DNA from 4 places in the Bacillus sp. 5w2 genome. Region 2 is predicted to be linked to each of the others. Evidence: riboswitches for the same ligand, from Rfam matches in the RefSeq annotation. Region 2 holds a riboswitch; each other region holds the start of a gene.

Region 1 (3,153 bases), on a different contig from region 2:
TACGTCTTGGATTACGATTCTTACAAGATTTAAAAAGAAATATGGCATATTAGAAAAGCATAACATGGCATAGAAAAGCATACTCATATAAGGTAGGGTCGCGACTTACATATTCGTTTGCCTCTTTCATGCTTCTTACATATTGTAAGGAGCATTTTTTATTGTCAAAAAATCGATTCAATATATATCCGTTATTATATAAAATTATTTGTATAATAGTAGGTGAGAGTTATTTTCAAAAGGGAGGTGTATAGTTAATGAAGTTAGTTATTCCGAAGCAACACGGTGCATGGGCTATGCTCGTTATACCATTTCTAGTAAGTGTTATTCTTGGGAAACCTACTATGTATCATATTCCATTGTTTTTAGCTTGGTTCTTTATCTATTTAGCTACGTATCCATTTCTTATGTACATAAAGCAAAGACGAAAAAAAGAGTTGTTACATGCTGCAATTGTATATTTTATCATCGCGTTCGTATTTGGAATGATTTCTCTATTATATGAATGGCGCATCCTTTTATTCGTAGCAGTAATGATTCCATTATTTATTGTAAATATGTATTACGCTCGTCAAAAGAATGAAAGAGCGTTACTAAATGACATTAGTGCGATTATTGTTTTCTGTATTGGCGGTTTAGTTAGTTATTATTTTTCAATGAAACTTATAGATAAAACAGCACTATTTATTGCACTTATATCATTTTTATATTTTTTAGGAAGTACGTTTTATGTGAAAACGATGATACGTGAGAAAAATAACCCGAAGTATCGTTTTATATCTTGGGGTTATCATATTGTATTAACAATCATTGTATTTGCTATGAATCCGTGGTGTTCTCTTATTTTTATACCAAGTGTCATGCGAGCAATTATGTTGTACGGTAAAAAAATTTCTATTATAAAAGTAGGTATTTTAGAAATTGCTAATTCTGTATATTTTTTAATCATAACGGTAATAATTATGAAGTATGCCATTTGAAAAAGCTTCCCATCTTATGATGGGAAGTTTTTTCAATCTTGTTCTAAAATGTGAACCGTGTAATCACAACGTTGAATAGCTTGTTCGATCGCATAAAGGGATTGTTCAATACGTGCGCGATTAAAATCTTTTTCAACGGTCTGTAGCGCTGCTTCTAAACAATGTTTTGCTTCTTGTAATGATTGAAAAGAATCTTGTACATATCCGCGAGCATTTTCGTGCATTTCATACTCCTCCTTGCATATTCATATATGTATAGTATGAACAGGAAGAAAGAAAATATAATTTGTTGTATTTGTTTGACAATTGAAATGAAATTACGTATAGTAAGATTTAAGTGAATATTTTCTTATCCAGAGAGGTGGAGGGACTGGCCCGATGAAACCCAGCAACCGCGATGCAGGTGCTAATTCCAGCAGAACATATTTGTTCTGGGAGATAAGACGAAGATATATACGTAACTTCTTCTTATCGGAGAGGTTTTTTTGTTGTCAAAAAAACCGATTACGAAAATTTATATTAAGAAGAAAGGGGTTGCGAAGTACTGTGACACTCGAAAAATACGTAAAACTGCGTAGTACAGTTTATGAATATATGATAGAGCAAGATAAGCCAATATCATTGTTAGATATTCAAGAACATATCGTTTCGCATCATGAAGGAAAATTCACGAAAAAGATGTTACATCAATTTTATTTATCAAGACTATTAGATGAACTGAAACTGGATGGGAAAATTACATTAGCTGATGAATATCTCTATACTGAAAAAGGGGTATTTTATAAGGCGAGAAAAGGGAGCTAAGCTCTCTTTTTTTGAAGTATGTAGAGTAAAAGACTGCTGAAGCAGCCTGATACAAGGGAATGGTGTTGAGTGTGTAGTGTCAAAGATTGAATGTGCCTGAAAGAGGCACTTCATATCGGCTGCAAATGAAAAGAGACACCTCCGCCGAATAGGTGTCAGTCGTTTTGTCATATAGACTTACTATTTGACAGTTATTAGAATAACATGCAGGGTTTTGGAAGTCAAAAGGGAATTAAAGGAAGAGGTGTTGTTATGTACGCTTACTTATTACATGATATAACGAAATGGATTCCGAAATACATTGTAGATAGAGGATACGAATATTATGAAGATGGACATGTAGAAGATGTTGAAATACACGATAAGAAAGTTTTTGCTTTCGTTACTGGAAATGCAGGAAACTATGAAGTGATTATTGATCTTGAAGATTTTACAGAAAGTAGCTGCGAGTGTCCTTATGAGAATCTTTGCAAGCATATGGCGGCAGTTGTTTATGATATTCAAGGTGCTGGTGAAAGTACGGTAAAAGAGAAACTGAAAGATTTAGAAAAGGAAGAGTTACTTACAGTATTAAATCGTTTATTACAAAGTTCGAAAAACGTACAAATTGTAGAGAAGATGTTAAAGAAGGGGAAACTTTAACTTATAGAGGGAGTTGTTTTGTAGTGAATGTACTAATTGTATACGCTCATCCTAGTCCTTCCAGTTTTAACGCGGCGATTTTAAAGCATGTGCAAAAAGGATTACAAGAAACAAATCATTCGGTTACGGTACTTGATTTATATAAGGAACAATTTGATCCAGTCCTTGTATTTAATGAAGAGAAGAAAAGACGTGATTTAGTAAATGAGGAAGAGACAGCGCGATATAGAAAATTAGTGGAAGAGGCAGATACGCTTCTCTTCATCTATCCGATATGGTGGTGGGGGATGCCTGCTATTTTAAAAGGATTTATTGATCGCATTTTCGTAGCTGGATTTGCTTATAAATATGAAGGTGCCCTGCCGAAAGGATTATTGAACGGAAAGAAAGCGTGGGTTATTAATACGTTGGACTCGCCTTTATGGTACGTCGCATTATTATACCGATCAGCAGATTGGATTATGATGAAGAGAGGCGTTTTACGTTTTTGCGGTATTCGCGATATAAAACGGTCAGTGTTCCAATCAGTGAAAACGAGTAAACTAGAGAAGCGGGAAAAATGGTTAGTACAAATAGAAGAAAAGGCTCGTACATTATGAATGAAATCGATCGTATTCTAAACTGTTGTGGGTATGATAACGAACTTTTGCGAACGTATATTACATGTTTACTTCAATTGAAAAAATGTAGCGAAACATTTCAACAAATGACGATTCAATTAAGAAAT
Region 2 (3,153 bases):
CTTGCTCAATAAATTTCGGTGTCATCGCTTCGAAATAAGCCGGACTTCCTTCATATACGTAACGTCCCTCCACATAATTTGGAAGACCTGCATTTGGATATGCTGACAAGTAGCCATTTTGAGGAATCGATATCATTTTAAAAGCTTCCGTCATATGAAGTGGCCCTAGTTGGCAGTTCAATCCAACAACATTTGCACCGTAATCTAATAGCTGTTTTAATATTTCATTTACATCATTTCCATTTTGAGTCGTACCTGCCTCATGTAACGCTAATTGAGCTACAATTGGAATATTCGTTTGCTTTCGTAACACCTGAACAGCATGAAGTAATTCAAACTCATCATAGAAAGTCTCTAATAGCAGTCCATCAACCTGTTCTTCTAATAATGCACTTGCCTGTTCCAACAACATAAATTCTCGCTCCATATCAGTTGTCGTAACAGCTCCGATATGTTTCATACCGCCAATTGTTCCTAAAATTGCATTTTTGTCGGTAACAGATGCTTTCGCCAGTTTTACTGCCGCTCTATTAATTTCAGTAACTTGATTTTCTAAACCATACATACGTAATTTTGCTTCATTTGCTCCGTACGTATTTGTTTGAATCACATCTGCCCCAGCAGCTACATATTGCTTATGAATCGATATAATTAAATCTGGATCAGATATATTCAATTCTTCAAAACTACTTTGCAAACCATGTGAATGTAATAACGTCCCAACCGCACCGTCACCTATTACAATTCCTTTTGACAATAAATCTAGTAATTTCACAAATCTCCCTCATTTCTATCAATATAAAAACCCCCTCTTCACTTTGAAGAGGGGGACATAATCGTTCCTCCTCTTATTATGCAAAACATTCGTTTTGCAGGTATTAGCACCGTTTCAAACATTTCGTTTGAAGGTTGCCGGGTTTCACAGGGCCTTTCCCTCCACCGCTCTCAATAAGAGTTGTCTTTATTATTTTATTTATGTAGCTAAAAGGAAATGCGTTCCCCTTTTAACAATGTTTGCTAATTTTTTAATAAATTTAGCACGCACAAATGCAAAAGTCAATGACACTTGCGGAAAAATAAAAATTATTTAAAATAAAGTTGCAATTCAATTATCTTTTGTTGTAAAGTTAAAAACATAATAAAATTTCATACGAACATTCTTATCTAGAGAGGTAGAGGGACTGGCCCTACGACGCCTCAGCAACCATTAACATTTGTTAATAAGGTGCTAATTCCAGCAAATTGTGAAAGATTTGACAGATGAGAAGAAGACTCTATTCAAACCGAAAGCCTTCTTCTTAGAAGGCTTTTTTTATTTTACATTCACTTAATTGTTAATTTAAAAGGGAGGAATTTTCACATGTCAACTATCGAAACAAAACTAGCACAAATCGGAAACCGGAGCGAAACTACAACAGGAACTGTTAATCCACCTGTTTATTTCTCAACTGCTTATCGTCATGAAGGAATTGGCAAATCTACTGGCTTTGACTACTCACGAACTGGCAATCCAACTCGCGGCCTTTTAGAACAGGCAATCGCAGATTTAGAATACGGTGAACAAGGTTATGCCTGTAGTTCAGGGATGGCAGCTGTTCTCCTTGTCCTTTCCCTATTCCGTTCCGGAGATGAACTTATTGTATCCGAAGATTTATACGGGGGCACTTATCGATTATTTTCTGAGCACGAAAAAAAGTGGAACGTTCGATGTAGATACGTAAATACACAATCTATTAAACAAATTGAGCAGTCTATCACAATTGAAACAAAGGCTATTTTCATAGAAACTCCGACTAATCCATTAATGCAAGTTACTGATATTGCCGCTGTCGCAACTGTAGCGAAAAGACACGGACTACTTCTTATTGTAGACAACACATTCTACACACCTTATATACAGCAACCATTAACAGAAGGTGCTGACATTGTACTTCATAGCGCAACAAAATATTTAGGAGGACATAACGATGTCCTAAGCGGACTTGTCGTTGCAAAAGGTAAGGAACTTTGTGAGGAAATCGCTCATTATCATAATGCCTCTGGTGCGGTCTTAAGCCCATTTGACTCATGGCTATTAATTCGTGGTATGAAAACGTTAGCGCTTCGTATGAGACAACATGAAGAAAATGCAAAAGCAGTTGTCGCTTATTTAAATGATGAAGACGGGGTGACAGATGTATTTTATCCTGGAAGAGGCGGCATGATCTCATTTCGTCTGAAAGATGAAACATGGATCAATCCATTCTTACAATCTTTATCCTTAATTACATTCGCTGAAAGTCTTGGTGGTGTTGAAAGTTTAATGACATATCCAGCAACGCAAACACACGCTGATATTCCTGAAGAAATCAGAACAGCAAACGGTGTATGTAATCGTCTTCTGCGATTTTCCGTTGGCATTGAAAATAGTAACGATTTAATTCAAGACTTACAGCAAGCCATTAAACTTGTAAAAGAAGGTGTAAGAATATGAGTTATTCTATAGATACACTCTTACTGCACAACCAATATAAACATGACTCGCAAACAGGAGCTGTTAACGTTCCCATCTATAATACATCAACATTCCACCAGTTTGATGTAGATACGTTCGGAAAATATGACTATAGCCGATCTGGTAATCCAACTCGTGAAGCTCTTGAAGATATCATTGCTTTATTAGAAGGCGGAACAAAAGGATTTGCCTTCGCATCAGGGATTGCAGCGATTTCTACTGCATTCCTCCTTCTTTCACAAGGTGATCACGTACTCATTTCAGAAGACGTATACGGAGGCACTTATCGAATTATAACTGAAGTTCTCTCCCGTTACGGTGTTTCCCATACATTTATTGATATGACTAATTTAGAAGAAATAAAGCAAAACATTAAGCCAAATACAAAACTCTTTTATGTGGAAACACCCTCTAATCCGCTTTTAAAAGTGACAGATATTCGTGCTGTTTCTAAACTTGCAAAATCTATTGACGCCCTTACTTTTGTTGATAATACATTTTTGACACCACTATTCCAGAAGCCACTTGACCTTGGCGCCGATGTCGTTCTTCATAGTGCCACAAAATTCATTGCTGGTCATAGTGATGTTACTGCCGGATTAGCGGTTGTAAAAGATGCCGAACTCGCTCAAAAACTTGGATTTTTACAAAATGCATTC
Region 3 (3,153 bases), on a different contig from region 2:
AAAGAAGTAGAAAAAGAATACATTGAAAATGCGAAAGTAATCGGCGCAACTTTATCGAAATGTGCCATTGATTCACTTATTTATGAGCGTACATTTGATTTAGTTGTCGTAGATGAAGTAAGTATGGCCTATGTTCCGCAAATTGCATTAGCAGCTTCACTTGGAAAACGCATCGTCGTTTGTGGTGACTTTTTACAGTTACCTCCGATTGCGATGGCAAACCATGAACTCGTTCGAAAATGGCTCGGCGAAGATATGTTTTATCATGCTGGGATTGTTGATACTGTAAATAAATCAGAGGCACATCCAAACCTCTTTATGCTGCAGGAACAAAGACGTATGCATGCGGATATATCGAAGTTTACAAACTCATTTATTTATAAAAATAGAGTATACGATCATCCGTCTGTTTCAGAACGTAAAGAACTTGCGCGATTGCAACCGTTCGCAAATGAGGCAAGTGTTTTATTTGATACGAGCTTAATGGGAGCATTTTCTTTAAAAGACGCTGCTTCTGGTTCTCGTTTTAATATTATGTCTGGTTTAGTAGCGATGCAAATGATGTTAATCGGGCTGTTAGATGGTGTTCAATCGATTGGTGTTGTTACACCTTACAGGGCACAATCCCGCTTTTTATCAACGTGTATGAGAGAAATGTTGCAGAGAACGAAATATCAAAACATACCAGTTTTAGCGGCGACGGTTCATAAGTTTCAAGGGTCTGAAAGAGATATGATGATTTTTGATACGGTTGATAGTTATCCGCAAGAACGACCTGGCGTGTTATTCTTTGACCATAAAAACCATCGCCTCGTCAACGTTGCAGTAACGAGAGCGAGAGGGAAGTTCATTCAATTATCAGATTGCCATTATATGCGTAAAAACTTATCGAGAAAACAAGCGTTATCACAATTAACAGCTCATATAGAACGACACGGAGATGTGTATGATCGTACGACATCAAGACAATTGTGGGAACGGAAAATTTCGAAACGTTTACGTTGGTTTATGGAAATGAATCTTGAAGAGCCGAAAGGACTATTGAAAGATATTTTAGCCGCAAAACGAAAAATTATTATTTCACTTCCAAGCACAAAACAAGTGGATAAGCGAGTATGGCAAGCGTTAATGCGTACAAATGCGCAAATAACAGTGTATAGTGATGGACCAGTTCCATTAAAAAATGTAAAGTTACAAAGGCAAAATAAAGCATTCCCGTTTATCGTAATCGATGATGAAATCTTTTGGGCAGGCGCACCGCTCACATCACAAATGATATTTGAAGGTAGTACGGAATTTCCATACGTATGTGCAAGATTACAAGCACCAGAAACAATCGGTGTATTAAAAGGATTTTTAGATATTCGGTAAATTCGGATAGGAATTCCTTGACTTTTATTTGGAATGAACTTAGAATGAAAATAATTTAATATAATTTTATGAAAATTCTTATCACGAGAGGTGGAGGGACTGGCCCTATGATACCTCGGCAGCGGATTCGTTATGAATACTGTGCCAATTCCAGCAAGGTAACTTGAAAGATAAGAAAGAAGCTCATTTTGACTGTATATACAGAAGCCTCTTTCTATCTTTTAGAAAGAGGCTTTTTTACGTGAAAATAAAAGGAGGAAGAAAAATGGGAGCGACAGGAGTAACGTCACAAAGAAAAACAATTGAAGAGAGTATAGAAAGAAATAAGGAAAAGTACATAGAAACAAGTCACGATATTCATGCGAATCCGGAGATTGGTAATCAAGAGTTTTATGCATCAAGAACGTTGAGTTTATTGCTAGGGAGTGCAGGATTCCAGTTGCAGCACAATATTGCTGGACATGAAACAGGTTTTATCGCGCGAAAAAGTTCAGGGAAACAAGGACCAGTCATCGCATTTTTAGCTGAGTATGATGCTTTACCAGGACTTGGTCATGCGTGTGGTCACAATTTAATCGGAACAATTAGTGTTGCGGCAGCAATCGCATTATCAGAGACGCTTGAAGAAATTGGCGGGGAAGTTGTCGTGTTTGGTACTCCAGCTGAAGAAGGAGGACCAAATGGTAGTGCAAAAGCGAGTTATGTAAAGGCAGGTCTATTCAAAAACATTGATGCGGCGCTTATGATTCATCCGAGCGGAAAGACAGCGACAACGAGTCCTTCACTAGCAGTCGATCCACTTGATTTTCATTTTTACGGAAAAACAGCTCATGCCGCAGCTTCACCAGAAGAAGGAATTAACGCATTAGATGCGATCATCCAGCTGTACAACAGTATTAACGCACTTCGCCAACAACTTCCGTCAGATGTGAAAATTCATGGCGTGATTACTGAGGGCGGAAAAGCGCCGAATATTATTCCAGACTACGCAGCAGCAAGGTTCTTCATCCGTGCAGCAACGAGAAAAAGATGTGCAGAAGTAACAGAAAAAGTAAGAAATATCGCACAGGGAGCAGCATTAGCAACAGGCACAAAAGTAAAAATTCATCAATTCCAAAATGAAATCGATGAACTACTCGTAACAAAAACATTTAATGACGTTGTAGCTGAAGAACTAGAATTACAAGGTGAAGATGTAAACCGTAAAGAAAGATTTGGCATTGGTTCAACAGACGCAGGGAACGTAAGTCAAGTCGTACCGACCATTCACCCGTACATCAAAATCGGCCCAGACGACTTAATTGCACATACGAATGAATTTAGAGAAGCAGCACGTTCAGAACTAGGAGACAAAGCATTAATTACATCCGCAAAAGCATTAGCGAATACAGCGTATCGATTAATTACAGAAGAAGGGTTGTTAGAGAAGGTGAAGGAGGAGTTTAGAGAAGCGCAGAGGAATCAGGGGTAGGTGATTAAAAGGAGTGGATGATCCACTCCTTTTTCTTTTTTGGGAAAGCTGGTGCCTGTCAATTTAAATAAAGTGTTCATTTTCACATTGAGATGTCAATTCTCTTATTCCTTTATCAGAACGACAATTTCTCCTCAAACTCACTTTTTAAAACAATTAAAGGAGATGATAATCCGAATCGCATTAAAGAGTCTAAAAATGTAGCGAGAGAATCCATCGAATCGCTCATGACCTTCATCATATAATTAAACTCCCCGCTAATTCGATATAAATCTATTACTTCAGGAGCGGCATTACAATATTGGATAAAA
Region 4 (3,153 bases), on a different contig from region 2:
TCAACGTAGAAGACATTATATTTTGATGGTTAAATATTTAGTTTCTTTGATTATTTAGAATATTAACACTGGAAAGAACTATATGTCAATAATAAAAAATGGAGTATTATTTTTTAAAAATAATATATTGAAAAAGCGGATTTTCTCCTAATGAGAAATCCGCTTTTGATACATTTTTCCAATAAAACAATTGGTATGGGTAGAAAAACTTCAATTCAGGTTGCCTTTTATTTTTCAATTTGTGCCCATTTGAAGTTTAATTGACCTGCAAAGTCTACTTGCACAATTCCTTTCACATAAGAACGTTCTAAATAAGATTCACCTTTTTGGTAAAGAGGAGCGATAACAGAGTCTTTAAATAATATTTTCTCGGATGCCAGTAATGCTTCCCAGCGAGCTTTTTCATCACCAGCTAAAGTTGTTTTCACTTTTGCTATTGTTTCATCGAACTCCTTATTAGAGTAATGATCTAAGTTGTAAGGGTTATTCGTTGTAAATAGTTCAAGGAATGTAATTGGATCCGCAAAATCAGGGCTCCAGCCGTCAATTCCGATTTCGTAGTCACCTTTTAATAAAAGTGAAACTTGTTGTTTACGCGGTTGTGGTTTTACATTTACTGTTAATCCGTCTAAATTCTTTTCTAGTTGCCCTTTTAAGAACTCGCCAGTTTTCTTCTCAAGGTCACCATCACTTGTTAATAATTCTAATGTGATCTTTTCAGAACCAAGCTCTTGTTTTGCCTTCTTCCACAATTCTTGTGCAGATTTTGTATTGATTTTTGTTAAATCCCCGTTTGCAGTACGGAAGTCTGTTCCGTCAGGCCCCTTTGTAAAGTTTTTCGGCACGAGACTAAAGGTTGGTGTAGAGCCATCATTTAATAACGTATTTACAAAGGATTTTCGATCAATTGTTTGATCGATTGCTTGGCGTGCAGAAACATTTTGAAGTACTTTGTTTTGTTGATTCATACGTAAAAACTGGACCCCTACGTTCGGGCGTTCTTTAAAGTTGGCATCTTTTTTATATTTATCAACGAAGTCAGATGTTAGTTTTATACGGTCTAATTGTTTAGATTCGAATAAATTTACTTCTGTAGATTTTTCTTTTACGACGTTAAAATTGATTTCTTCTAGTTTGACAGTATCTTTATCCCAATAGCTAGGGTTTTTCTTGAATTTAAAGCTTTGTTCATGCTTCCAATCGCTTAGTGTAAAAGCTCCATTGTACAAGATTGCATTATCTTCTAAAGCGTACTTATCACCTTGTGCTTTAAAGAATTCCTCGTTAATTGGTAGAAATGTTGGGAACGCTGTTAAGCTAATAAAATACGGAACAGGACGCTCTAATTCTACCTCAAACGTATGGTCATCAATTGCTTTTACACCAAGTTGGTCGGCTGGAAGTTCTTTGTTGTTAATTTTTGTTGCGTTTTTAATATCAAAGAATAAAAATGCATATTCAGAGGCTGTTGCTGGATCGACAGCTCTTTGCCAAGCGAAGACGAAATCTTTCGCGGTAACAGGCGTACCGTTTGACCATTTTGAATCTCGTAAATGGAATGTGTATTTCGTTTTATCGCCACTTACTTCATGAGATTTTGCAACACCAGGGACAGGTTTGTTACCTTCACCAAGATTATACAAGCCTTCAAATACGTTTCTCATCACTTGACCAGAATCAGTATCTGTAGCACGAGCTGTATCCATTGTTCGTATTTCAGTAGGTGAAGATAAGTTTAAAACCTGTTTACTAGGTGCCTCGCCTTTTGCATTTGCTCCGCTTGCTTCGTTTTTATAACTACCGCAACCAGTTAATAAAATACTTACTCCTACAACTGATGCGATACCGGGTACAAACTTCTTTTTCATTTGATTTTCCTCCTAAATAATTAAGTTTGGATGATGATGAGGGAAATGAAAAATAAAAAATCCCTCTTTTCGTATTGAGAAAGAGGGATTTTTACGTACAAGTTATGCACCCGTATATAAACGAAGTCCCTCATTCTATCTTTCAAGCACAAAGCTTGCAGGAAGTGGCACAGTATTCAAAATGAACCTGCTGCCGAGGTTTCAAAGGGCCAGTCCCTCCACCTCTCTTGATACAATGAGTAAACGAATAAATTTTATTAATTTTTGTTCTTCTTTGATAATTCAAAATCTTACACCTTGGATAATGAAGTGTCAACCGGATGGAATATAGTTTAAATTTTCAGTTTTCTTTAACGTAAAAACCACTGCATATGGCAGTGGTTTTTCTACTAGAAGTTAAAGTTATCTGGATCTGGACCAACGCGACGATCTTCATTTAGAGCTTGAATTGCTTTCATGTCATCAGCACTTAATTCAAAATCGAATATATTTGCATTTTCAATAATGCGATGTTCTTTAATAGATTTAGGGATTGTTACAACTTCGTTTTGTAGATCCCAGCGTAAAATAATTTGTGCAGTTGATTTATTATATTTTGTAGCAATGTCTTGTAATGTTGGGTTATCCAGTAGCTGTCCTTGCATTAATGGCGACCAAGCTTCAAGCTGAATGTTATGTTCTTTACAGAAAGCATGTAATTCTTCTTGTGCTAAACGTGGGTGGTATTCCACTTGGTTGACCATTGGCTTAATTTCAGCAATTTCAAATACGTCTTGTAAGTGGTGAATGTGGAAATTACTCACACCGATAGCGCGAACACGGCCATCTTTATAAAGCTTTTCTAATGCTTTCCATGATTCAGTATATTTCCCTTTTACAGGCCAATGTACTAAATATAAATCTAAATATTCTAGACCTAATTTTTCTAATGTAGTTTCAAATGCTTGGAGTGTTGTTTCATATCCTTGATCGCTATTCCATACTTTTGATGTAATAAATAATTCTTCACGTGAAACACCTGATTCACGAATCGCTTGTCCAACGCCTTCTTCATTTTGATAGATTGCTGCAGTGTCGATGCTGCGGTAGCCATTTTTAATTGCTGCTTTTACAGAATCAATTACTTCTGAACCATCTTCTACTTTAAAAACACCTAAACCGAACCAAGGCATTTTTACACCGTTATGTAATGTTGTATAGTCTTTTAAACTTGTTAAACTCATATTATTTCCCCCTAGCTTTTTTGTTTGTTGCTTCTACTGCTTTTTGAATTGCCTCTGAAAAA

What was found. Region 2 has a riboswitch for S-adenosylmethionine ahead of metI (cystathionine gamma-synthase/O-acetylhomoserine thiolyase). Riboswitches for the same ligand answer to the same signal wherever they lie in the genome.
Region 1: another riboswitch for S-adenosylmethionine. It lies ahead of ACXY7N_RS11605 (hypothetical protein); the one in region 2 lies ahead of metI (cystathionine gamma-synthase/O-acetylhomoserine thiolyase).
Region 3: another riboswitch for S-adenosylmethionine. It lies ahead of ACXY7N_RS17255 (M20 family metallopeptidase); the one in region 2 lies ahead of metI (cystathionine gamma-synthase/O-acetylhomoserine thiolyase).
Region 4: another riboswitch for S-adenosylmethionine. It lies ahead of ACXY7N_RS25020 (peptide ABC transporter substrate-binding protein); the one in region 2 lies ahead of metI (cystathionine gamma-synthase/O-acetylhomoserine thiolyase).

What each region holds. Positions count from the first base shown of each region.
Region 1 is NZ_JBTIWT010000004.1:335,593-338,745, forward strand. Features, by position in the region: gene ACXY7N_RS11590 (ECF transporter S component) at 1-73, shown strand, start outside; gene ACXY7N_RS11595 (YwiC-like family protein) at 258-980, shown strand; gene ACXY7N_RS11600 (hypothetical protein) at 1,013-1,204, opposite strand; SAM riboswitch class I at 1,327-1,425, shown strand; gene ACXY7N_RS11605 (hypothetical protein) at 1,527-1,784, shown strand; gene ACXY7N_RS11610 (SWIM zinc finger family protein) at 1,989-2,426, shown strand; gene ACXY7N_RS11615 (NAD(P)H-dependent oxidoreductase) at 2,450-3,025, shown strand; gene ACXY7N_RS11620 (hypothetical protein) at 3,022-3,153, shown strand, end outside.
Region 2 is NZ_JBTIWT010000005.1:87,298-90,450, forward strand. Features, by position in the region: gene ACXY7N_RS12255 (bifunctional homocysteine S-methyltransferase/methylenetetrahydrofolate reductase) at 1-775, opposite strand, end outside; SAM riboswitch class I at 846-955, opposite strand; SAM riboswitch class I at 1,158-1,267, shown strand; gene metI (cystathionine gamma-synthase/O-acetylhomoserine thiolyase) at 1,361-2,473, shown strand; gene metC (cystathionine beta-lyase) at 2,470-3,153, shown strand, end outside.
Region 3 is NZ_JBTIWT010000010.1:40,685-43,837, reverse strand. Features, by position in the region: gene ACXY7N_RS17260 (AAA domain-containing protein) at 1-1,371, shown strand, start outside; SAM riboswitch class I at 1,447-1,548, shown strand; gene ACXY7N_RS17255 (M20 family metallopeptidase) at 1,637-2,842, shown strand; gene ACXY7N_RS17250 (Lrp/AsnC family transcriptional regulator) at 2,958-3,153, opposite strand, start outside.
Region 4 is NZ_JBTIWT010000020.1:57,554-60,706, reverse strand. Features, by position in the region: gene ACXY7N_RS25020 (peptide ABC transporter substrate-binding protein) at 228-1,868, opposite strand; SAM riboswitch class I at 2,001-2,105, opposite strand; gene ACXY7N_RS25015 (aldo/keto reductase) at 2,258-3,091, opposite strand; gene proC (pyrroline-5-carboxylate reductase) at 3,093-3,153, opposite strand, start outside.